DNA from 2 places in the Peribacillus sp. JNUCC41 genome. Region 1 is predicted to be linked to the other one. Evidence: a T-box and tRNA genes for the amino acid it is inferred to sense, from the RefSeq annotation. Region 1 holds a T-box; the other holds one or more tRNA genes.

Region 1 (10,505 bases):
AACAAAGCAAGCCAGCTTCGCGATTATGGCTTCAATGAGAGCGAGTATTAATTAACAAAATTTACGCTTCATGAAAGTTCGGAAAACGGTCAAGCTAACCATATGGTCGGATATTCATTGCTAGTTAAAAATGAAAGGTGGGCTTTATATGTTGGATTTTACCTGGGAGTTATTTACTGAAACAGGTAATGTGGACACCTATTTGCTGTTTAAGGAGATAGAAGTCGAGAGACAGGAAAGACACTTGGTATTGAACGATGAGCTAGCAGAAATTGATTTTCCTGTTTCATAGGTTAGTCTTGGCGAGCATGGGTGGTGTCTTGGTATGCTCCAAAAATGTGAGGGCATTGTCATAAGGCGAACTGCATATGGAGAAAATAACAAAATCATTACTATATATACCCGTGAGCTAGGAAAAATTGGCGTTATGGCTAGAGGAGCCAGTAAACCAAACAGCAGGCTTTCTGCCGTCACACAGCTTTTTTGCTCCGGGTATTTTCTTGTAACCACATCAACCGGACTCGGTAGTCTTCAGCAAGGCGAAATGGTCGATTCACTCCGTTTCATACGGGAGGATCTTTTTGCCACTGCTTATGCTTCATATATTGTTGAATTGCTTGATAAAAGCGTCGAGGATAAGAAGCCGAATCCGTATTTATATGAATTGCTTTCGCAAACCTTGCATTACATAAACGAGGAATATGACGCAGAGGTTTTGACATTCATTTTTGAAATGAAGATGCTGCCCGTAAATGGGATTAACCCAGTGCTGAATCAGTGTGCTGTATGTGGTGAAACGGAAGGGGAATTCTCCTTCTCGCTTCGGGAAGCGGGCTTTATCTGTCACCGCTGTCTGGGGAAAGACCCTTATCATTATAAAATTTCACCTGCAGCCGTCAAATTGCTTCGAATCTTTTATTATTTCGATTTATCAAGGCTCGGAAACATTTCCGTTAAGCCTGAAACGAAAAAAGAACTTCGGAAGATCATCGATGCATATTATGAGGAATATTCCGGTCTGCATTTGAAATCAAAAAAGTTCCTGAAACAGATTGATACGATGAAAGATATGTTTTAGGATCTGCCCTATTGACATTCCATGCTAGTTTGTATAAAATTCTAATCATCAAAATAAGAAGATTGCGTTGATGGAAAAGAGTATCTGTCATTCTCCATAAAAAGCGAACCCGGGACGGTGGAAGCCGGGGTATGGATTTACAGGGAAGGGCGTTTCCGGAGCATGTTGCTTTGAAAAGAGGCCGTTTTATAAACGGCAATTAGGGTGGAACCGCGGGTAAACTCTCGTCCCTATGCATTTCGCATAGGGACGGGAGTTTTTTGTTTGCCAAGATGTAATGGGTTCCTATTCCTTAATTTTATAAGAGCCGTTTTAAATAATCTGGAGGTGTACGATGAATATTCAAAATATGATTTTAACGTTACAAAAGCATTGGTCTGAACAAGGCTGCATATTGATGAATGCTTATGATGTAGAGAAAGGGGCAGGAACGATGAGCCCATACACGTTCCTGAGAGCCATTGGACCGGAGCCTTGGAGCGTTGCTTACGTGGAACCTTCCCGCCGTCCTGCTGACGGCCGTTATGGCGAGAACCCTAATCGACTGTATCAGCATCATCAGTTCCAAGTGATCATGAAGCCGTCGCCTGACAATATCCAAGAGTTATATTTGGATTCATTACGCGCATTAGGGATAAATCCGCTTGAGCATGATATTCGCTTTGTGGAGGACAACTGGGAAAATCCATCACTAGGGTGTGCTGGTCTAGGTTGGGAAGTATGGCTTGATGGAATGGAAATCACTCAATTTACATATTTCCAACAAGTGGGCGGCCTTGAGTGTAAGCCGGTTTCAGTGGAAATTACATACGGAATCGAACGTCTCGCCTCTTACATTCAAGATAAGGAAAATGTATTTGACCTAGAATGGACAGATGGATTCACAGTTCGGGATATATTTGGTCAGCCGGAATACGAACATTCGAAATATACGTTCGAAACCTCCGACCTTGATATGCTATTCCAGCTTTTCACGATGTATGAAAAGGAAGCGCATCGCCAAATGGAAGAAGGACTTGTACATCCTGCATATGATTATGTCTTGAAATGTTCACATACATTTAACCTTTTGGATGCCAAAGGTGCCATCTCGGTGACGGAAAGAACGGGTTATATTGCCCGTTGCCGTAACTTAGCGCGTAAGGTTGCCAAAACCTTCTATGAAGAGCGGGAAAAATTAGGCTTCCCGATCCTGAAAGTGAAAGGGGAGAATACAAATGAGCAAGCGTGATTTGTTATTGGAGATTGGATTGGAAGAGCTGCCTGCCCGTTTTGTGACAGCATCAATGAAACAATTGTCAGATAAAGTACAGCAATGGCTAACGGAAAAAGCGATTGAATTCGGAACGGTTGAAGCTTTTTCCACACCAAGACGTTTAGCTGTATTGGTGAAAGATGTGGAAGAATCCCAAAAGGATATCGAAGAAGAAGCAAAAGGTCCGGCTAAGAAAATCGCTTTGGACAGTGAAGGCAACTGGTCTAAAGCCGCATTGGGATTCGTCAGGGGTCAAGGCATGACTCCAGAGGACATTTATTTTAAAGAACTCAAGGGTGTGGAATATGCCCATGTGAATAAATTCATAAAAGGACAGCAGACTGCTCAGCTTTTATCTGAGCTTCAGGAAATCATCAGCGGCATGACTTTCCCGAAAAATATGCGCTGGGCCAATCAGGAGCTCCGCTTCGTCCGTCCGATTAAATGGCTGATTGCCTTATTCGGCAATGACATAGTTCCATTTAGCATTGCTGACGTGGAAACGGGCCGTGAAACAAAAGGACACCGTTTCTTGGGCAATAGCGCAATCATCGAGCAGCCGGAACGGTATGAAGATACGCTAAAAGAACAATTTATAATGGCGGATCCAGATAAACGCCGACAAGTTATATTGGATCAGATTAAAGAGCTTGAGCAGGAGAAAGGCTGGATCATCCCGGTCGATGAAGATCTGCTTGAAGAAGTCAATAATTTGGTAGAGTATCCAACGGTGTTATTTGGACATTTTGAAGAAGAATTCCTAGAGCTTCCTGCTGAGGTACTTATCACATCAATGAAGGAACACCAACGTTATTTCCCTGTTAAAGATAAGGACGGGAAACTGCTTGCTTACTTTGTAACCGTGCGTAACGGCGATGACCGTCATTTGGATAAGGTCTCTAAAGGGAATGAAAAAGTATTGCGTGCCCGCTTATCGGATGCAGCATTCTTCTATCAAGAAGATCAGAAAAAAGAGATTTCGGATGCTTTGAAAAAACTTGACAGCATCGTTTATCATGAAGAAATTGGTACATTGGCCGAGAAAACTGCCCGGGTAACTGCAGTGACCGGTGCCCTTGCGGATGCTTTGAATTTAAAGGCCGAAAAAGAAATGGCGCTTCGTACAGCGGCAATTGCCAAGTTCGATTTAGTGAGTCATATGGTTTATGAATTCCCTGAATTGCAAGGGTATATGGGTGAAAAATATGCTCTCCTAAAAGGGGAAGCCAAAGAAGTGGCCGCGGCTATCAATGAACATTATATGCCAAGACATGCGGATGACATTGTACCACCTTCAGTCATTGGTGCAGTTGTGAGTTTAGCTGAAAAAATTGATACTCTGTCTTCATTCTTCGCCATTGGTGTCATTCCGACAGGTTCCCAAGATCCTTACGCATTAAGAAGGCAGGCGAGCGGGGTCGTCCAAATCCTAGCTGAGAAAAAATGGGATATTCCTTTAGAGGAGCTTATTGTTTTAGGCCTTAAAGGACTGGAATCAAAAGGCATCTTAAAACGTGATCTTGAAGAAGTTAAAGCGGATATGTTCATATTCTTTAAAGCCCGTGTCAAACACCTGCTTCAAGAACAGCAAATCCGTTACGATCTGATTGATGCAGTTCTGTTCAATGAGATCGGCTATATCCATTCCATCGTGGAACGTGCACATGTCTTGAATGCGAAAAAAGACGAAGCTGGCTTTAAAGAAAGTTTGGAAGCTTTGAGTCGCGTCATGAACATTGCCGTGAAATGTGACAAAAAGGTAACTGTCGACCCTAATGCCTTTGAGAATGATCAAGAGAATGCGTTATACGTAAAATATCAAAAAGTGGCAAAGCGTTATTTGGAATCCAAAGATGAGAATGAGCGGTTTGAACAGCTTGTTTCGCTTCAAACGGAAATAGAGTCATATTTCGAGAATACAATGGTCATGGCAGAGGATGAAGCAATCCGTAATAACCGTTTATCCTTAATGAAGGAAATCAGTGATTTAGTTGCAGGTTTTGCTGCCATGAATAAAATCATCCTTACATGATCGAAAGGATGTATGGAAATCGGAAACCCTTTAATAAGAGCTTCCGATTTCTTCAAAAGATAAATGGTCAATAAATAGGACAAAAATGCCCTAATTAAATAATTTAGTATATAATTATTAAATGAACAACTTTTGTTACTTTACTCTGCGAAAGCAGTGGGGTGGTGATTATAATCCAATTGAATAAGCGTCAGGAACATATTTTACAAATCGTAAAAGAAAACGGACCGATTACTGGAGAGCATATTGCGGATAGATTGAACCTTACCAGGGCGACACTTCGTCCAGATCTAGCGATTTTAACGATGGCAGGTTTTCTTGATGCCAGGCCCCGGGTGGGGTATTTCTATACAGGCAGGTCAGGGACACAGCTTTTGACAGATAGCCTCAACCATCTTTATGTACGAGACTACCAATCGATACCTGTCGTTGTTGACGAGGGCATTTCCGTATATGATGCAATAGTCATGATGTTTTTAGAAGATGTCGGAACAATGTTCGTCGTCGATAAGCATGCATTGCTTGTTGGTGTCTTATCAAGGAAAGACTTGTTGCGTGCGAGTATTGGGAAACAAGAGCTTAACTCCATTCCAGTCAACATCATCATGACTAGGATGCCCAATATTACCATGTGTTCAAAAGAAGACCTGTTGATTGATGTTGCCAAAAAATTGATTGATAAACAAATCGACTCATTACCGGTCGTCAAAGACACAGAAAAAGGCTATGAAGTAATTGGAAGGATTACAAAAACCAATATTACGAAAGCATTCGTAGCTTTGGCTGATGAAGGCTATTAGGGGGCTTGCAAAAGGAATGACGGAGAATATGAACGGTTCTATTATATATGTTGTATCGGATTCAGTAGGGGAAACAGCGGAATTGGTTACAAAAGCCGCTGCAAGCCAGTTCTCGGGATCTGCTTTTTCCATAAAGAGAATTCCGTATATTGAAGATGAACAAAATGTGGATGAAGTGATATCACTGGCTAAGTTGGATGGGGCGATCATTGCTTATACTCTTGTCAAGCCAGCCATTAGAGCGTATATGAAAGCACAGGTCGAGAAAGAAAACCTGTCTGCTTATGACATTTTAGGGCCGCTCATGGACATCCTTCAGGAAAGGGCGCCAAAAGGGCCGCTTAATGAGCCTGGTCTGGTGAGAAAGCTGGATGATGACTATTTCAAGCGTGTGGAAGCCATTGAATTTGCTGTAAAATATGATGATGGACGTGACCCACGGGGCATTTTACGTGCAGATATCGTCCTTGTGGGTGTTTCGCGCACTTCCAAAACACCATTATCACAGTATTTAGCCCACAAGCGCTATAAAGTGGCGAACGTACCTTTAGTGCCTGAAGTGGAACCTCCAGAAGAGCTGTTCCTGGTACCTCCTGAAAAATGCATCGGTTTAAAGATCAGCCCGGAAAAGCTGAACCATATTCGTAAAGAACGATTAAAGTCACTTGGGCTCAATGATCATGCCATTTACGCAAATGTGGAGCGAATAAAAGAAGAATTGACATACTTTGATACAATCATATCAAGGTTGAACTGTCCTATCATTGATGTAACCAATAAGGCTGTCGAAGAAACAGCCAATTTGATAATCAATATCCTTCAAAATAAAAACCGTTGATCCTTATAATTAAGGCAAATTAAAATGTGAGCTAGACACTCTATGTGTCAGCTCACATTTTAATGCCAAGGTCGAAAAAGGGAATAACAAGAATAAGTTCAAAATAATTACATAAAATTCCTCTAGTTTCCAAGTGCAATCCGCTGATTTGCATGAAAAAACATTCAGAATTTAAATGTTGGCATCTTCTAATCAAATAGACTATAATAAAAAATTGTGAGAAAAAAGTAATCTTAAGGTTTAGACTTAATTAATAAGGAATAAACTAAAGGTTAATGAGATGTCAAGGTTTTTATTGTAAAAATAATTCGACATGTTCCGTATAATTCAGGAAGGGCTGGTCTTTTTCAAGGCAAAAGAGGTGCTTTCACTTAAATAAGCAGGTATTCTTTGGAGAATGATTTGTGCTCTTTTTAGAGGGAATCCTCTGAATCAATGCTGAAAATTCACCATATCTTCATAAATTTTAGGGGAGAAAAAGGATTATGCAGAAAGATGTAGAATTAGAAGGTATGAATAATAAACCTACGATACACGTCGATGCCGATGCATGCCCGGTGAAAGACGAAATCCTTCATTGTGCAAATTTGCACGATGTTGAAGTCTGTTTTGTTGCATCATATAAAAATATGATGAATAACCCTGAAGGTAAATGGGTTTATGTCGATGCAGACAAAGAAGCGGCAGATCTTTATATAGTAAACTCAGTAAAAAAGGGTGATATTGTCGTTACAGCAGATATTGGTTTGGCTGGGACCCTGCTTCCTAAAAACGTTTATGTCCTTTCGCCAAGGGGAAAAGAATACACTGACGAGAATATTTTCATGCTCTTGGATATGCGTTATCAGTCGGCGAAACTCCGCAGGCAGGGTAAGCATACGAAAGGGCCGAAAGCATTCACAAAGGAAGATCGTGCATGTTTTACAAATAAACTTATGAAAACATTGTCGAACTTTGCAGGGAATTAGGAAACAGTATCGAATTAAAAAAACTATCACCAATATTGCAAGGTGGAAAAATGATAAATGGCCGTATAGAAGATGAGAAAATTAATCAAATTCGCGAAGCTGTTGACATTGTAGATTTAATTGGGGAGTATGTCCAGCTGAAGAAGCAGGGGCGCAATTACTTTGGCCTATGTCCATTTCATGGTGAAAACTCGCCCTCGTTTTCCGTTTCAACGGAAAAACAAATTTTTCACTGTTTTGGTTGCGGGGCAGGCGGGAATATTTTCACCTTCTTGATGGATATAGAAGGCTACAGCTTTGTGGAATCTGCAAAAGTTTTAGCTGAAAAAGGAAATGTTCCTTTGGATGTTGAAATCAATAAGGATTCCAAGCGATCTAACATGCCGGCAGGCTCTCAGCAAATGATTGAAGCCCATGACCTGCTGAGGAAGTTTTATCATCATCTCCTCGTTAATACGAAAGAGGGGCAGGATGCTCTCGAATATTTACTTAAACGCGGGTTTACTGAAGAAACGATAGAAAAGTTCCAAATTGGCTACTCTTTGGATTCATGGGACTTCGTGTCCAAATTCCTTTTAAAACGCGGGTTTCCAGCGGAATACATGGAGCAGGCAGGGCTTATTATTTACAGGGAAAAAGACGAGTCATATTTTGACCGTTTCAGAAATAGAGTCATGTTTCCAATTATGGATCATCAAGGAAATACGATTGCGTTTTCAGGAAGAGCGATGGGGGACGATGAGCCCAAATATTTGAATAGTCCTGAAACGCCAATCTTTAATAAAAGTAAAACTTTATATAATTTCCATCATGCAAGACCACACATACGAAAGAAAGAACAAGCTGTCATTTTTGAGGGCTTTGCCGATTGCATTTCAGCAGTTGGCGCAGGTGTGGAGAATGCGGTCGCTACAATGGGCACTGCCCTGACGGACCAGCATATCCAGCTTTTAAAAAGAAATACTGACCAGATACTTATTTGCTACGATTCGGACTCTGCGGGATTGAACGCCGCCAATCGTGCAGTTAATATGTTACAGGACCATGAGTTTTCCGTGAAAGTCGCTCTCATGCCTGATAACTTGGACCCCGATGACTACATAAAGGAATTCGGTGAAAAAAGCTTTGTTTCTGAAGTAATAGGGGCCAGTTTAACCTACATGGCATTCAAAATGCATTATTTGCGTCGAGGGAAAAATGTAAATAATGAAGGAGATCGAATTCAATATATCGAAGAAGTCCTTAAAGAAATTTCGCGATTGCCCAATGCAGTGGAGAGGGATCATTATCTCCGGCAGCTATCCTCTGAATTTTCCCTTTCATTGGATGCGCTGGAACAGCAGCAGCGTCAGGTGTTCTTTACGGAACGCAAGAAGGGGACACTGCCGCAGCCAGCAGCTCCAAAGAAGATGGCCCTGCAATATGAGCATAAGTTAAAGCCTGCTCACCATAATGCTGAAATGAAGTTGATTGCCCATATGCTAAAAAGCAGGGATATGACATTCAAAATTCAGCAGTTGCTTGGTCAAACGGTCTTTCATGTAGATGAACATCAGGCAATCATCACCTATTTATATGCGTTCTATGAAGATGGACACGAACCGGATACAAGCTTTTTCCTTACTTATTTACCGGATCCAAACTTGAGAAGGATCGTTTCTGAAATAGAAATGATGTCAGTGAATGAGGAAGTTACCGATAAAGAACTGACCGATTGTATAAATCAAGTGTTGAAATATGAAAAGTTGTTAAAGATAAAAGAAAAACAAGTTGAAGAAAAAGATGCAGTTAGACGAAGTGATTATGTCACTGCTGCACAAATTGCCATGGAAATCATTAAATTGCGTAAAATGTTGTAGTCGTTTAGGTGTAAGTCCTGGAAGGAGGGGAACTAATGGCTGAAAAACCAGCACGTTCCAAACAAGTTGATAATGAATTTAGCCTTGAACAGGTGAAAGAAAAATTACTAGAGCTAGGTAAAAAACGGGGCTCTTTGACTTTAGAAAAAATTGCTGAAATGATTGGCGGTTTTGAGTTGGATTCCGATCAAATGGATGAGTTCTATGAGGTGTTAGCAGAAAATGGCGTCGAAATACTCACTGATGGTGAGGAAGACGAAGATGAAGACGATCCTGATGAGAAGAAACTTGCAAAAGAAGAAGAGTTTGACTTAAATGATTTAAGTGTTCCTCCTGGCGTTAAAATTAATGACCCAGTACGCATGTATTTAAAGGAAATTGGTCGGGTCGACCTTTTATCGGCAGAAGAGGAAATATCTCTGGCGACGAGAATTGAAGATGGAGATGAAGAAGCGAAACGCCGTTTGGCAGAAGCTAACCTTCGTCTTGTTGTCAGTATCGCCAAGCGCTATGTCGGACGCGGAATGCTTTTCCTTGATTTGATTCAGGAAGGTAATATGGGCCTTATCAAAGCAGTGGAAAAATTTGATTACCGCAAGGGATTCAAGTTCAGTACGTATGCAACATGGTGGATTCGCCAAGCGATAACCCGTGCCATTGCCGACCAAGCAAGAACGATCCGGATACCGGTGCATATGGTGGAAACCATCAATAAATTGATCCGTGTCCAAAGACAGCTTCTTCAGGATTTAGGACGTGAACCTTCTCCGGAAGAAATTGCGGAGGATATGGACTTAACACCTGAAAAAGTTCGTGAAATCTTGAAAATAGCTCAGGAGCCTGTTTCATTGGAAACGCCAATAGGTGAAGAGGACGATTCACATTTAGGTGATTTCATTGAAGATCAGGATGCGACTTCCCCATCGGAACATGCAGCATATGAACTTTTGAAAGAACAGCTTGAAGACGTATTGGATACTCTTACAGACCGTGAAGAGAACGTCTTGAGACTCCGCTTTGGACTTGATGATGGCCGCACCCGTACTCTTGAAGAGGTGGGTAAAGTGTTTGGGGTAACCCGCGAGCGTATCCGTCAAATCGAAGCGAAGGCGCTACGTAAACTGAGACATCCAAGCCGCAGCAAACGCTTGAAAGATTTCCTGGAATAGAATTTATATGTCCTTTACAGAGCCCTCTTTGAATGCCTAGCGTTCGGGAGCGGCTCTTTTTTTAAATTTTAATGTAAAAATATCCTTGAAAGAACAATACTTATCCGTTTTTCCGTATAATGGAATCGGAAACAATTTGCATAACTAAAAAGCTAAGCCGTTAAAAAGTGAAGAGGAAGTGAGATCCATGGATGAGATGAGAAAGAAAATCATCATTCAAGAAATAAACTCCTGGAAGGAAAGCCGTATGCTTCCAGAACAATATTGTAATTACCTGCTTGCATTATACTCTCAAGGCGAACAGCCGCCATCTAAATCGATTAAAACCGAGAGCAAAAAAAACGGCATCTTTTCAGGGATGTTGATTGGGGTCCTTTTTGCATTTATTGTATTTTTGAATTATTTTACTGAAATACCCATAAGAATGCAAATGCTTATGACAACAATTTCAATACTTGTCTTTTGGCTGGCGGTCCGACGCTTTATCGGCAGGAAAATCATTTTTC
Region 2 (10,505 bases), 2.7 Mb from region 1:
AACGAACCTCGGTAAACAGCTTGTAAAAGTTGCTGAACCTGAATTCGCTCAACTATAAGATTAGGGAACAAAGTGGAGGCGGAATCTTGTTTGACCTTTGAAAATGAGGGTGTATTAAAAGAGCTGTTATTTCAAAAAAATCCCGTTAAACCAATAATAGAGGTCGAAGCACATCTTTCAGCTAAATTGATGTGCTTCGACCTTTTTTATTTGGATATAGGGGTGTCCATTCCTGATCATTTACAAAGCATGTCCTTCATGAAAGATAATCAACCTTAGGAATAAAATATGCAAAGAATTCTCTGTATTTTCATATGTTGGGATCAATGTCGTTTTCGGACAATTTGTTGTTATGAATAACATCCGAGATAAGAGAGTTATATATATATCATCAATAATTTCGATACTAGTCACTAACACATGAAAGGCCGTGTTTGTCTACATATCTGTTGAAGTCATGACAGTGATGTTCCTTTTTGAGAGTCAAGGACTTCGATACGTATGGAAATCATACGAAAAGTAGGTGAAAAACAAAGGTTTTAAAGAATTCCTTACCCTTTACCGTATCTTTTGTTCCATATGAAGGATATTAAAAAAGGGTCTCTATAAACATAGCTCTCGACATAATGATATGATAAAGTAAAGAATAGTTACCTAGGTAATCATTTGATGAAAGGGAAAATTGAAATGAGTAAAAATAAGCAAGGGACATCTTCAAAATCCCTGAAGTTGGATGTAATACATACGACATTTAAACAGGCTTTTGAATTAAAAAAGAATCCATTTCCTTGGATAAAAGCTTTAAGTGCAGGGATAGCGGCTGCCTTACCTGTTTTAATTGGCTTATTATTCGGCAATTTAGCATACGGTTTACTGGCAGGAATAGGCGGGTTCACTTATTTATACGTATTTAACCAACCGTATTACCAAAGAGCTAAAAAGACTTTCTTTGTGATGGTGGGTCTTGCTTTATCTGTTGTATTAGGGACACTTTTGGCTCCATACCAATTGGGAACAGCCATAATGATGGGGATCATCGGGGGAAGTGTTTTTTTTATTTTTGGTGCATTAAAGATTACCGGTCCTTCGGCGGTTTTCTTTGTCTTGAGTTTTGCGCTAGCGACAGGTATGCCCATTGATCAGACGCTTGCGCCGTTGCGTGGAGGTCTTGTTTTATTGGGGGGGGCACTGTCTTGGATAATCTGTATGTTAGGTTGGTTTTTCAATCCTCATGGACCAGAAAAGCTTGCGGTGGAAAAGGTGTACAGAGAATTGGGTGCATTCTTTGATTCGCTAGGCACCGGGGGATTCAATGCAGCAAGACAAAGAACGGTATTGGCGATGAAACAAGCGGAAGATACATTGTTAGCCAGGTTTTCAAACAGGCGAAGCTCAGACATGTTAAAGCGGTTGTTTCTATTGAATGACCAGGCAAATGTCATTTTCCTGGAAGCATTGGAACTATCCTTGCATAAAAAGGCTGTGCTACCGCCAGAATTAGGACAATCGGTACGTGCCTTGGCCGACTCCATTGCATCTAAAACTAAAAATGAATCAAAAATTCTTCAGCCGGACCAAATGGAACTAGAGGTGGAAAAGCTATTCGTTGAAATTTACAATGCAGATGCCATCATGAATGAACCGGTTAGTAAAATCCACCAAGAAGCTTCAATCTCAAAGCCTTCATTAAAAACGATTTTTCTTGGGGCGTTCGACAAGAACTCGATTGTCTTTCTCTCTTCCATTCGATATGGAACAATCCTTACCATTGCCGCCATCATCGCCTATTCCGCTGATTTTAACCGTTCGTATTGGATTCCCTTATCATGTGCAGCCGTTATGTCAGGTGCGACCATTGTTGCCACATTTCATCGTGCGGTACAAAGGACCTTCGGGACAATCATCGGACTCCTATTAGCAAGCTTAATTCTTGCATCCGTTCATAACGAGTTCATTATCGTTCTGATCATTTTGTGTTTGACAATCATTACAGAGCTTTTCATCGTACGGAATTATGGATTGGCGGCGATGTTTTTTACCCCTTCAGCTTTAATCATGGCGGAATATTCAACTCAAAGCTATGATTTTAGTTTTTTTGCGACCGTAAGAATAACCGATATCGTCGTTGGGAGCATGATAGGTCTTCTTGGATCGCTGTTAATCGGCAGTCAATCGGCCTCAAGCCTTCTCAATCATTTGATGGCCAAAACAATTCGAAGCCAGGGGCAATTTCTGTTGGTGGCGTTCTCTGGACATGATAATGGACTTGCAATCGATGAAAGCAGTGAAAGGAACAAAATGCAAACCAATATGGTGAATCTATTAACGGTCTACAATGCGGCTCTTGGTGAGATATTCAAAAACAAGGCTAGACTGGAATCTCTTTGGCCCGTGATATTTTCGATAGAACAGTTGGGATATTATTTAAATGCAAGCTTGAAATTCTCTGATTGGTCGGTACTTTCAGAGCGTGAACTTGCTCAATTACTGTATGTTTTTGAAACAATGGCAATCGCTGCAGATAAGGGGAGGTCACTTACTAATAAAGTGGTTCCGGAAATTGAAGGGTACTCAAAAATCCGCCACGAAATTTTGGATCTTCAAAAAGCACTTCGATTTAGCGGTGAAGCAACGAGCTAATCAATCTAGTGATTCTAAAAAGGGAGTTCTTATTGGAATCTCATTCGCCACTGTTAATAGGAAGAAATTTGCAGGATTATAGAAAAGTCTGTAAAAATGCCGGTTTTCATTATAAAATGTATTTACAAACAGAAAGGTGATGAACCATGTCAAACGTTGCTAAATTTCGTGATTTTTTAACTAGTGAGAAAATCTATATGAATGAGTTGAAAGAAGATGGCACCACCTTTTTTAGAGCCGAGCAAAAGTTAAAGGACGGGTGGAAGGTCCTTTTAGTATTTGCTTTCAATCAAGATGAAAATGTGGCGGACTTATTTTGCTTTAATGTCGCCGAGTTAAAGAATCCTGATAAGAAACAGGATGTACATACACTGTTGAATGAATATAATGCTAATTTTAGGTATTCAAAGCTGTATGAAGAAAATGGGACCATTTCCATTCGGTATTCATACTCCATTGAGGGGGACATCGTACCGGATCTGGCATTCAGGAAGTTAATCATGCTGCTTGAAACGGCACAGCAGGTTTATCCGCGGTTAATGGAAGTCATTTGGTCTTAAATCATCATATAGGATGAAAAAGTTCTCTGAATCAGGGGACTTTTAACATCTTTACTAGAGTGAATGAATATATTAACGTTACAATACATTAATTATTAAATTTTTTTAAAAGAACTATTGCATTTTTTCACATTAAACTATATAATTAATTTTGTTAGTAATTCGACAAAGTTCTACAAGGATATGCGGGTGTAGTTTAGTGGTAAAACCTCAGCCTTCCAAGCTGATGATGAGGGTTCGATTCCCTTCACCCGCTCCAATACATACTCATAACGTAGGGTTTCGTTACCTGGAGAACGAAGCTTTGCGTTTAAATATTATTACAAGAATTCTACTGTTTACAGTGGGATTTTTTTATTGTCCCAATTAACTACATTCTATGGAGGCGGTAATGCCGGATGTCATACCGTAACTATTTATTGTGATCCTTCATCTGGAAGAGTGGGGATTTCGATGCAGAACAAACTTGTTCAAAGAGATTAACTACGTAAGTAGAATCAGTTTGAATAGGTGTGTGCTTTTATTGTCCAAACTGAAAAAGTTGTGTAATTAGGTATGACCGAACGGTTGAATAAAAGGATATTCGCGCACGGGTTTTATTTATCCATATAAGTTAGGGAAAAGCATGAAAAGACCCCTTCCGATTGTGGAAAGGGCTTATTTCCGTTCAGTTTTAATTATCCTTCTACAATCGAGTAAGTTCCTACACCCCCATGGATCTCAAGGAACATGTCCATTAAGGATTTCGTTAGCTGATTTGCTTCGGTGATTGGAGTATTGGGCTGTAAATATATGATTTGGATGGCCTTTTTCGTTCCTTCGGTGACTTTCGTGCGTTCTGAATCAACGTAAGGACTTCCGAATGCGCCATCATGGTCGGCTGATGTAATCATATTTTCCATGGAATTCAAGCGGCCATTCAATCCCTCATAACCATCTGACCCTTCGCCAATCTTTATCGAGATGTCTCCTGATAATTTGTCCGCATCATAAATGCCGATCGGAACTTCATATAACAGCGAGAAGAAGTTATTCAAATCGATGGCTGAATGGATGGGTGCCAAGTAATTCTGTTTTTTTATGCGGCGGTAAAGGGCTTCCACGGAGGGGCGATACCGTGACGGGTTTGTTCCTGTAGCCTTGAAAATCTCCCGCCACGCTTTAATGCCGGAAAAGTCGGTCAATTCCTTTTCTTCAAGGTCGAAGAAAAGTGCTTCCTGAAATAGTTGAAGTCTTCCTTTCACCATTTGCGGGGAGGGACCTACTTCGATGTTTTCATATGTAATGATCCCAACTTTGAATTCAGGGATTTTACTGCTTAGATTAGCTGATATAGTAATTTCCAACCGTTTCACCTCCAAAAATGATTGCAATTAGTTTATCATAGATAGCAATGGTTTGAAATGGATTCAAGCTTCAATGGGAATACTGAATGAAGTAGGTGATTAGTATGGATATGAACTTATTCAAGCAAGAAGTTATTTTATATAGTAAGGAAATCGGCATTGATAAAATCGGCTTTACATCAGCCACGGCTTTTACCGAATTGAAAGGTAGGCTGATACGTCAACAGAAGCTGGATTATCAGTCAGGGTTTGAAGAAACCGATATAGAAAAGAGGGTAAGCCCTGAATTGATATTCGATAAACCGCAATCCATCATTTCGATTGCGCTTGCTTATCCTTCGAAATTGAAGGATGCTCCGCAAAGTACAAAAAGTGAGCGACGCGGGATCTTTTGCAGGGCTTCTTGGGGAACGGATTATCATACCGTTCTTCGAAATAGATTGCAGTTACTTGAGAATTTCATTAAAGATAAAGTGCCAGGGGCATTGACGAAATCCATGGTTGATACGGGTGAATTATCAGATAGGGCAGTGGCTGAGCGTGCGGGAATTGGCTGGAGTGGAAAAAACAGTATGATCATCACTCCGGAATTCGGGTCTTATGTATATTTGGGGGACATGATTACAAACCTGCCATTTGAACCTGATCAACCGATGGAAGATCAATGCGGGACATGCAATAAATGTGTCGATGTTTGCCCGACTGGTGCGCTTGTTCAGGGCGGGCAGCTAAATTCCAAGCGTTGCATTGCATTCTTAACCCAGACAAAAGGTTTCCTTCCGGATGAGTTCAGGACGAAAATAGGCAATCGTTTGTATGGTTGTGATACATGCCAGACAGTTTGTCCGAAAAACAAAGGAATGGATTTTCATTTCCATGAAGAGATGGAACCCGACCCCGAGCTGGCGAAACCGCTGTTGAAACCACTGCTTACGATTTCAAATCGGGACTTTAAAGAGAAATACGGCCATGTATCTGGCTCTTGGCGTGGTAAAAAGCCAATCCAACGAAATGCCATTTTAGCACTGGCCCACTTCAAAGATGAAACGGCATTACCCCAATTGATACAGGTCATGAAGGAAGATCCAAGGCCTGTAATACGAGGAACTGCGGCTTGGGCAGTTGGGAAAATTGGCCGGGAGCAGGCCGTTTCCATTCTGGAGGAAGCAAGAATGAAGGAAACGGATGAAGAGGTACTGGCGGAAATTGAGAAAGGACTGCAGTTTACCTTGGAAACAAAATGATATTTAAGATGTAGAGGCTGTCCCATAAGACGTAAATGACTTTTGGGGCAGCTTCTTTCTCTTTTTTCTAGTTATGGACATTACCACTGAAGGTAACCGGATAGCTGTCATTTTATATTCTAAGTAGTAGTCTTTTGTAGTAAATACATTATTGAACAGAAGATAAAACCAGTATCGATTATCAGCAGAACTTACATCCCCATAATAAGATTGCTGTTATACGGGTATATTTGTTACGGCATCTACCAATTCATACTTAAGGTGAACTGCAGCACCGCTTATTTCGGACACTTTCCATTCTGAATAACTAGTTGTTATGCTATTCCTATGGTGGGGATATTTGTATATATATAAATATATATACCTGTGGGTACCTAAAAAGAGAGATTATTGGGCTGTTAATAATCAGCAAATCGTTAGCTCTCGAAGCATGACTGTCCAAATTTAAATGACTTGAGTCCCCCCTATCCCTCTTAACGTGGAGGAAACTGGTCATCTTGTCTTTTATCTATATACAAAGTGCCATCACTTTGTATTTCAGCATAAAATACATCTTGTAGGCATACACCAAACTGCTGTAATTGCGTTTCCAACCAGTTTTGGTTTAAACTCAGTTTACTTAAATTATGAGGAATGATTTTTCCATCCACAATAATTTCTGTAGGTATGTATAATGGTTTCACATAAGTAATATCCTTTTTGGAAACACTCTGGCTATCCACTTTTTTTAAGACAGACAATTGACCATTTGGTTCTAAAACGGCATAGTTTACCTCTTGCATGGAGAATATGCTTTGTTCTCGCAATAGCATGCTAAGGTCATCCATGTTTAATTTTTCCCCTTTCAAAGCTTTCTCTAGGATTTTTCCATCTTTGATTACAATTGTAGGTTCGCCGTCAAGTATTATACGAGTTTTTGGAGATTTTAAATTAATAAAGCTTACAAGAATAGTGAGTACGGACCAACCGATTAAACTAACGAAGGCGTCAACCATATCAATACTTGTATCAATTGTGATGGAAGCAGCCACCGCGCCGATAGTGATACCTGTAATATAGTTGAAGTAAGTCAACTGACTTACTTGTTTTTTTCCCATAATTCGAGTAATCAATAGTAAAACCACAAAAGCAGCGACCACCCTACTTAACACTTCAATAATGCTCAAAATTTCCGTCTCCAATCTGGTCTAATCAAGTTAGAAAATTGTGTATTCATTCTTATAATTTCCCCAATATTACTTTGATTATAATTCAGCATAAAAAAGCCATACTGTAATCGACCCATACGGAAAGGCTTCACACGTGACTTTAAAATTTATGAATGTAAGGGTTGTTTGGATTGCCCTTTAAAATCAAAAGGCGAGGGAAATCGTCAGGTGCATTTTAATCCCCTTCGCACATACACATTAGCATAGATGGTAAGAAGGAGGGCATGAACTTGAGGGAACAATTGCAACGCCTTTTACAAGAAAGAGTGGAGTTTTATACTTCCGATGATTTGGAGCGGAGTGAAAGGAAGTTACATTTGAAGAGGGAAATGATGAGGAACCGTGCTGCTGAAATTGTTCGGGTGAATGCGGCAGGGAAGGTGCATTCGAGGAAAAAGGAAGATAATGATACAGTCCTGACATATCATGTGCATCTGCAATATTTATTGAAACAGGAGGATTCATTTTATATAGAAGAAGAAATGGAAGAAAGGGAGGCCCGGTTTCGAAATGGGTATATAGTGGATGAACGTGAGCTTTTTCCCACCTTTGAAACCGAAGAGGCACCGCCAAAATGTGATCCAGGCGCAGATCGTCTCGCATATAAATATGATCGGATGAAGGCCGTCCAATATGCCGAGCGTTGGTGGAATGAATTCAATCCGGCCTATCATAAATTCACTGATGATTGTACGAATTTCATTTCACAATGTTTACATGCGGGAGGAATACCGATGTGGGGGGCGCCAAACAAAAATAAGGGCTGGTGGATAAGGGGAAAAAGCTGGAGTTACACATGGACGACGGCCCATTCCTTATATCATCTGCTTAAAGCCGGGAATGTCATCAGGACAAAGCGGGTGGAGTCGGCCAAGGAATTGAATTTGGGTGATATCCTCTGCATAGATTTCGAAGGCGACGGACGGTTTGATCATAACTTGATTGTTACGGCGAAGGATCAGGACGGGATGCCGCTTGTGAATGCACATACGATGAACAGCCGTCACCGATATTGGACGTATGAAGATTCGACCAGGTATACACCGAACATCGTTTATAAATTCTTTGTGATTTTGGATGGAGGGTGATTGGTTTTTAGTCTTTTTTGTTTAATGCTATAATTAAGGTGAAGTTCAAACTAGAGGTGAAAATGAAGTGTCAATACATGTAGTTTTATATCAACCACAGATTCCAGCAAATACAGGAAATATCGCAAGAACATGTGCAGGGACGGATACGTCTTTACATCTCATCCGCCCGCTCGGTTTCTCGACGGATGACAAACAGCTTAAACGGGCCGGTCTCGATTATTGGGAAAATGTAAAGATCCATTATTATGATTCGTTAGAAGAGTTTTATGAAAGAAATGCCGGCGGTGAATTTTATTACTTAACGAAATTTGGAGAGCAGCCGCATTCCAGCTTCGATTACAGTGATCAAGACAGTGAAATATACTTCATTTTTGGCCGTGAAACGACGGGTCTTCCGAAAGAATTGATCAAAGAAAATATGGATCGGTGCCTGCGGATTCCGATGACGGATAAAGTACGTTCCCTTAATCTGTCGAACACGGCTGCCATCTTGGTTTATGAAGCACTGAGACAGCAAAATTACCGTGAATTGGATTTGAAAACAAAAGGTTGAGTTTCACCAATGTCATACTGTCATCGGGGACATTTGAGCCCCGATGATGGATATTTTACATATTCTTAAGGGGTGGGAGCATTGAATAACATTATTGAGAAGATTTTAGATCACCGTTCCATTCGTTCTTTTGAGGACAAGTTATTGTCTGAGGAACAAATCAATACGATTGTGGAATGTGCCCAAGCGGCATCGACTTCAAGCTATATCCAAGCGTATTCAATCATAGGGGTAACCGATCCCGATAAGAAAGCCAAGCTTGCTGAACTTGCCGGACCACAATCATATGTAGAGAAGAATGGACATCTATTCGTCTTTTGCGCCGATTTATATCGTCAGGATAGGGTTTCCGAAATGGAAAACACGGACCTGTCCGAATCGATTGAAAGTACGGAGAAATTCATGGTTGCCTGTATCGATGCTGCTCTTGCGGCTCAAAATGCAGCATTGGCAGCAGAATCGATGGATCTTGGCATTTGCTATATAGGCGGGATCCGCAATAATCTCCCGGAAGTGTCAGCAATTTTGAATATACCGCATCGCGTTATACCATTATTCGGTTTAGTGGTCGGATATCCGAAAAACCGTTCGGATAAAAAGCCGCGTTTGCCGCTGGCCAATATCTATCATGAAAATGGATATCAGGAGGATAAGCAAGAGTTCATCGGACAACTTGAAGAGTATAATGAAACGATTTCGAGCTATTACGAGCAACGGACTAAAGGTAAACGAAAAGACACCTGGACCGGTCAAATGGCTGTAATGCTTGGAAAGAAAAGCAGGTTGTACATGAAAGATTATGTTGAAAAACAAGGTTTTAAGAAACATTGATAGATGAAATTGCTTATTAGGAATATTCTTGCCTTCCCATAAATGACATCTTTCAAAGTCCTGAATATGGGCCAAGCGGTAAAGATCCCGGAAATGTTTCTGGGATCTTTACCGTTTTCATTTATATACGGCTCGGCTCAAGAAACCCCGGCAGAATTTCTTCTTATATGCCCATGAAATTACCATTGACAATATATATAGATAGAATTATAGTAATTAGGTAATGGATAATGATAATCATTTTCATTTGAGTTTTTACTTATCTATTTTTCAGTAAATGGAGGTTAAAAAATGGTTCGCCTATATACAGAGAATTTAAATATTGGTTATGGTGAACGTTTAATTGTAAAAGATCTCAGTGTGGAAATTCCAGATAAAAAAATCACAACGATCATCGGTTCAAATGGATGTGGAAAATCCACACTTTTGAAAGCGATCACCAGGATCATTCCAAATCAATCAGGTTCGGTTGTTTTAGATGGAGTGAATATTTCAAAAGAAAGCACTAAGATCCTTGCAAGAAAAATGGCCATACTTCCGCAGACACCCGAGAGTGCAAGCGGATTGACGGTTGGGGAGCTCGTATCATATGGGCGTTTTCCCTATCAAAAAGGTTTTGGGCGCCTGACCCAAAAAGACTATGATGTGATTGATTGGGCACTTGAAGTGACCGGAACGAAAGACTTTAAGTTCCGTCCGGTGGATGCTCTTTCAGGAGGTCAGCGCCAGCGTGTTTGGATTGCCATGGCCCTTGCCCAGGAAACGGAAATCATTTTCCTTGATGAGCCGACCACTTATTTGGATATGGCGCATCAACTGGAGGTTCTAGAATTATTACAGAAGCTGAATGTAGAACAGGGACGTACAATCGTCATGGTTCTTCATGATTTAAACCAGGCTGCTCGCTTTGCCGACTATATCATTGCCTTAAAGGACGGGGAAATAGTGAAAGCGGGTGATTGCGAAGAAGTCATCACTCATGAAGTGCTTAAGGAAGTATTCCATATTGATGCGGTAATCGGGCGAGATCAA

The links. The T-box of region 1 lies ahead of glyQ (glycine--tRNA ligase subunit alpha). A T-box ahead of a tRNA ligase gene usually reads a tRNA of that ligase, here a tRNA-Gly.
Region 2: it has a tRNA-Gly gene. The T-box ahead of glyQ (glycine--tRNA ligase subunit alpha) is inferred to sense a tRNA for this amino acid. The anticodon was not compared.

The regions. Positions count from the first base shown of each region.
Region 1 is NZ_CP062163.1:5,412,104-5,422,608, reverse strand. Features, by position in the region: gene era (GTPase Era) at 1-51, shown strand, start outside; gene JNUCC41_RS26225 (YqzL family protein) at 149-292, shown strand; gene recO (DNA repair protein RecO) at 326-1,078, shown strand; T-box leader at 1,137-1,313, shown strand; gene glyQ (glycine--tRNA ligase subunit alpha) at 1,413-2,309, shown strand; gene glyS (glycine--tRNA ligase subunit beta) at 2,296-4,365, shown strand; gene JNUCC41_RS26205 (transcriptional regulator CcpN) at 4,527-5,165, shown strand; gene JNUCC41_RS26200 (pyruvate, water dikinase regulatory protein) at 5,182-6,003, shown strand; gene JNUCC41_RS26195 (YaiI/YqxD family protein) at 6,516-6,971, shown strand; gene dnaG (DNA primase) at 7,025-8,830, shown strand; gene rpoD (RNA polymerase sigma factor RpoD) at 8,866-9,999, shown strand; gene JNUCC41_RS26180 (hypothetical protein) at 10,187-10,505, shown strand, end outside.
Region 2 is NZ_CP062163.1:2,740,408-2,750,912, forward strand. Features, by position in the region: gene JNUCC41_RS13345 (NADP-dependent oxidoreductase) at 1-58, shown strand, start outside; gene JNUCC41_RS13350 (hypothetical protein) at 91-279, shown strand; gene JNUCC41_RS13355 (FUSC family protein) at 688-2,640, shown strand; gene JNUCC41_RS13360 (YbjN domain-containing protein) at 2,787-3,200, shown strand; tRNA gene JNUCC41_RS13365 (tRNA-Gly) at 3,386-3,459, shown strand; gene JNUCC41_RS13370 (B3/B4 domain-containing protein) at 3,878-4,546, opposite strand; gene queG (tRNA epoxyqueuosine(34) reductase QueG) at 4,651-5,790, shown strand; gene JNUCC41_RS13380 (DUF421 domain-containing protein) at 6,264-6,956, opposite strand; gene JNUCC41_RS13385 (amidase domain-containing protein) at 7,229-8,086, shown strand; gene trmL (tRNA (uridine(34)/cytosine(34)/5-carboxymethylaminomethyluridine(34)-2'-O)-methyltransferase TrmL) at 8,154-8,642, shown strand; gene nfsA (oxygen-insensitive NADPH nitroreductase) at 8,724-9,473, shown strand; gene JNUCC41_RS13400 (ABC transporter ATP-binding protein) at 9,765-10,505, shown strand, end outside.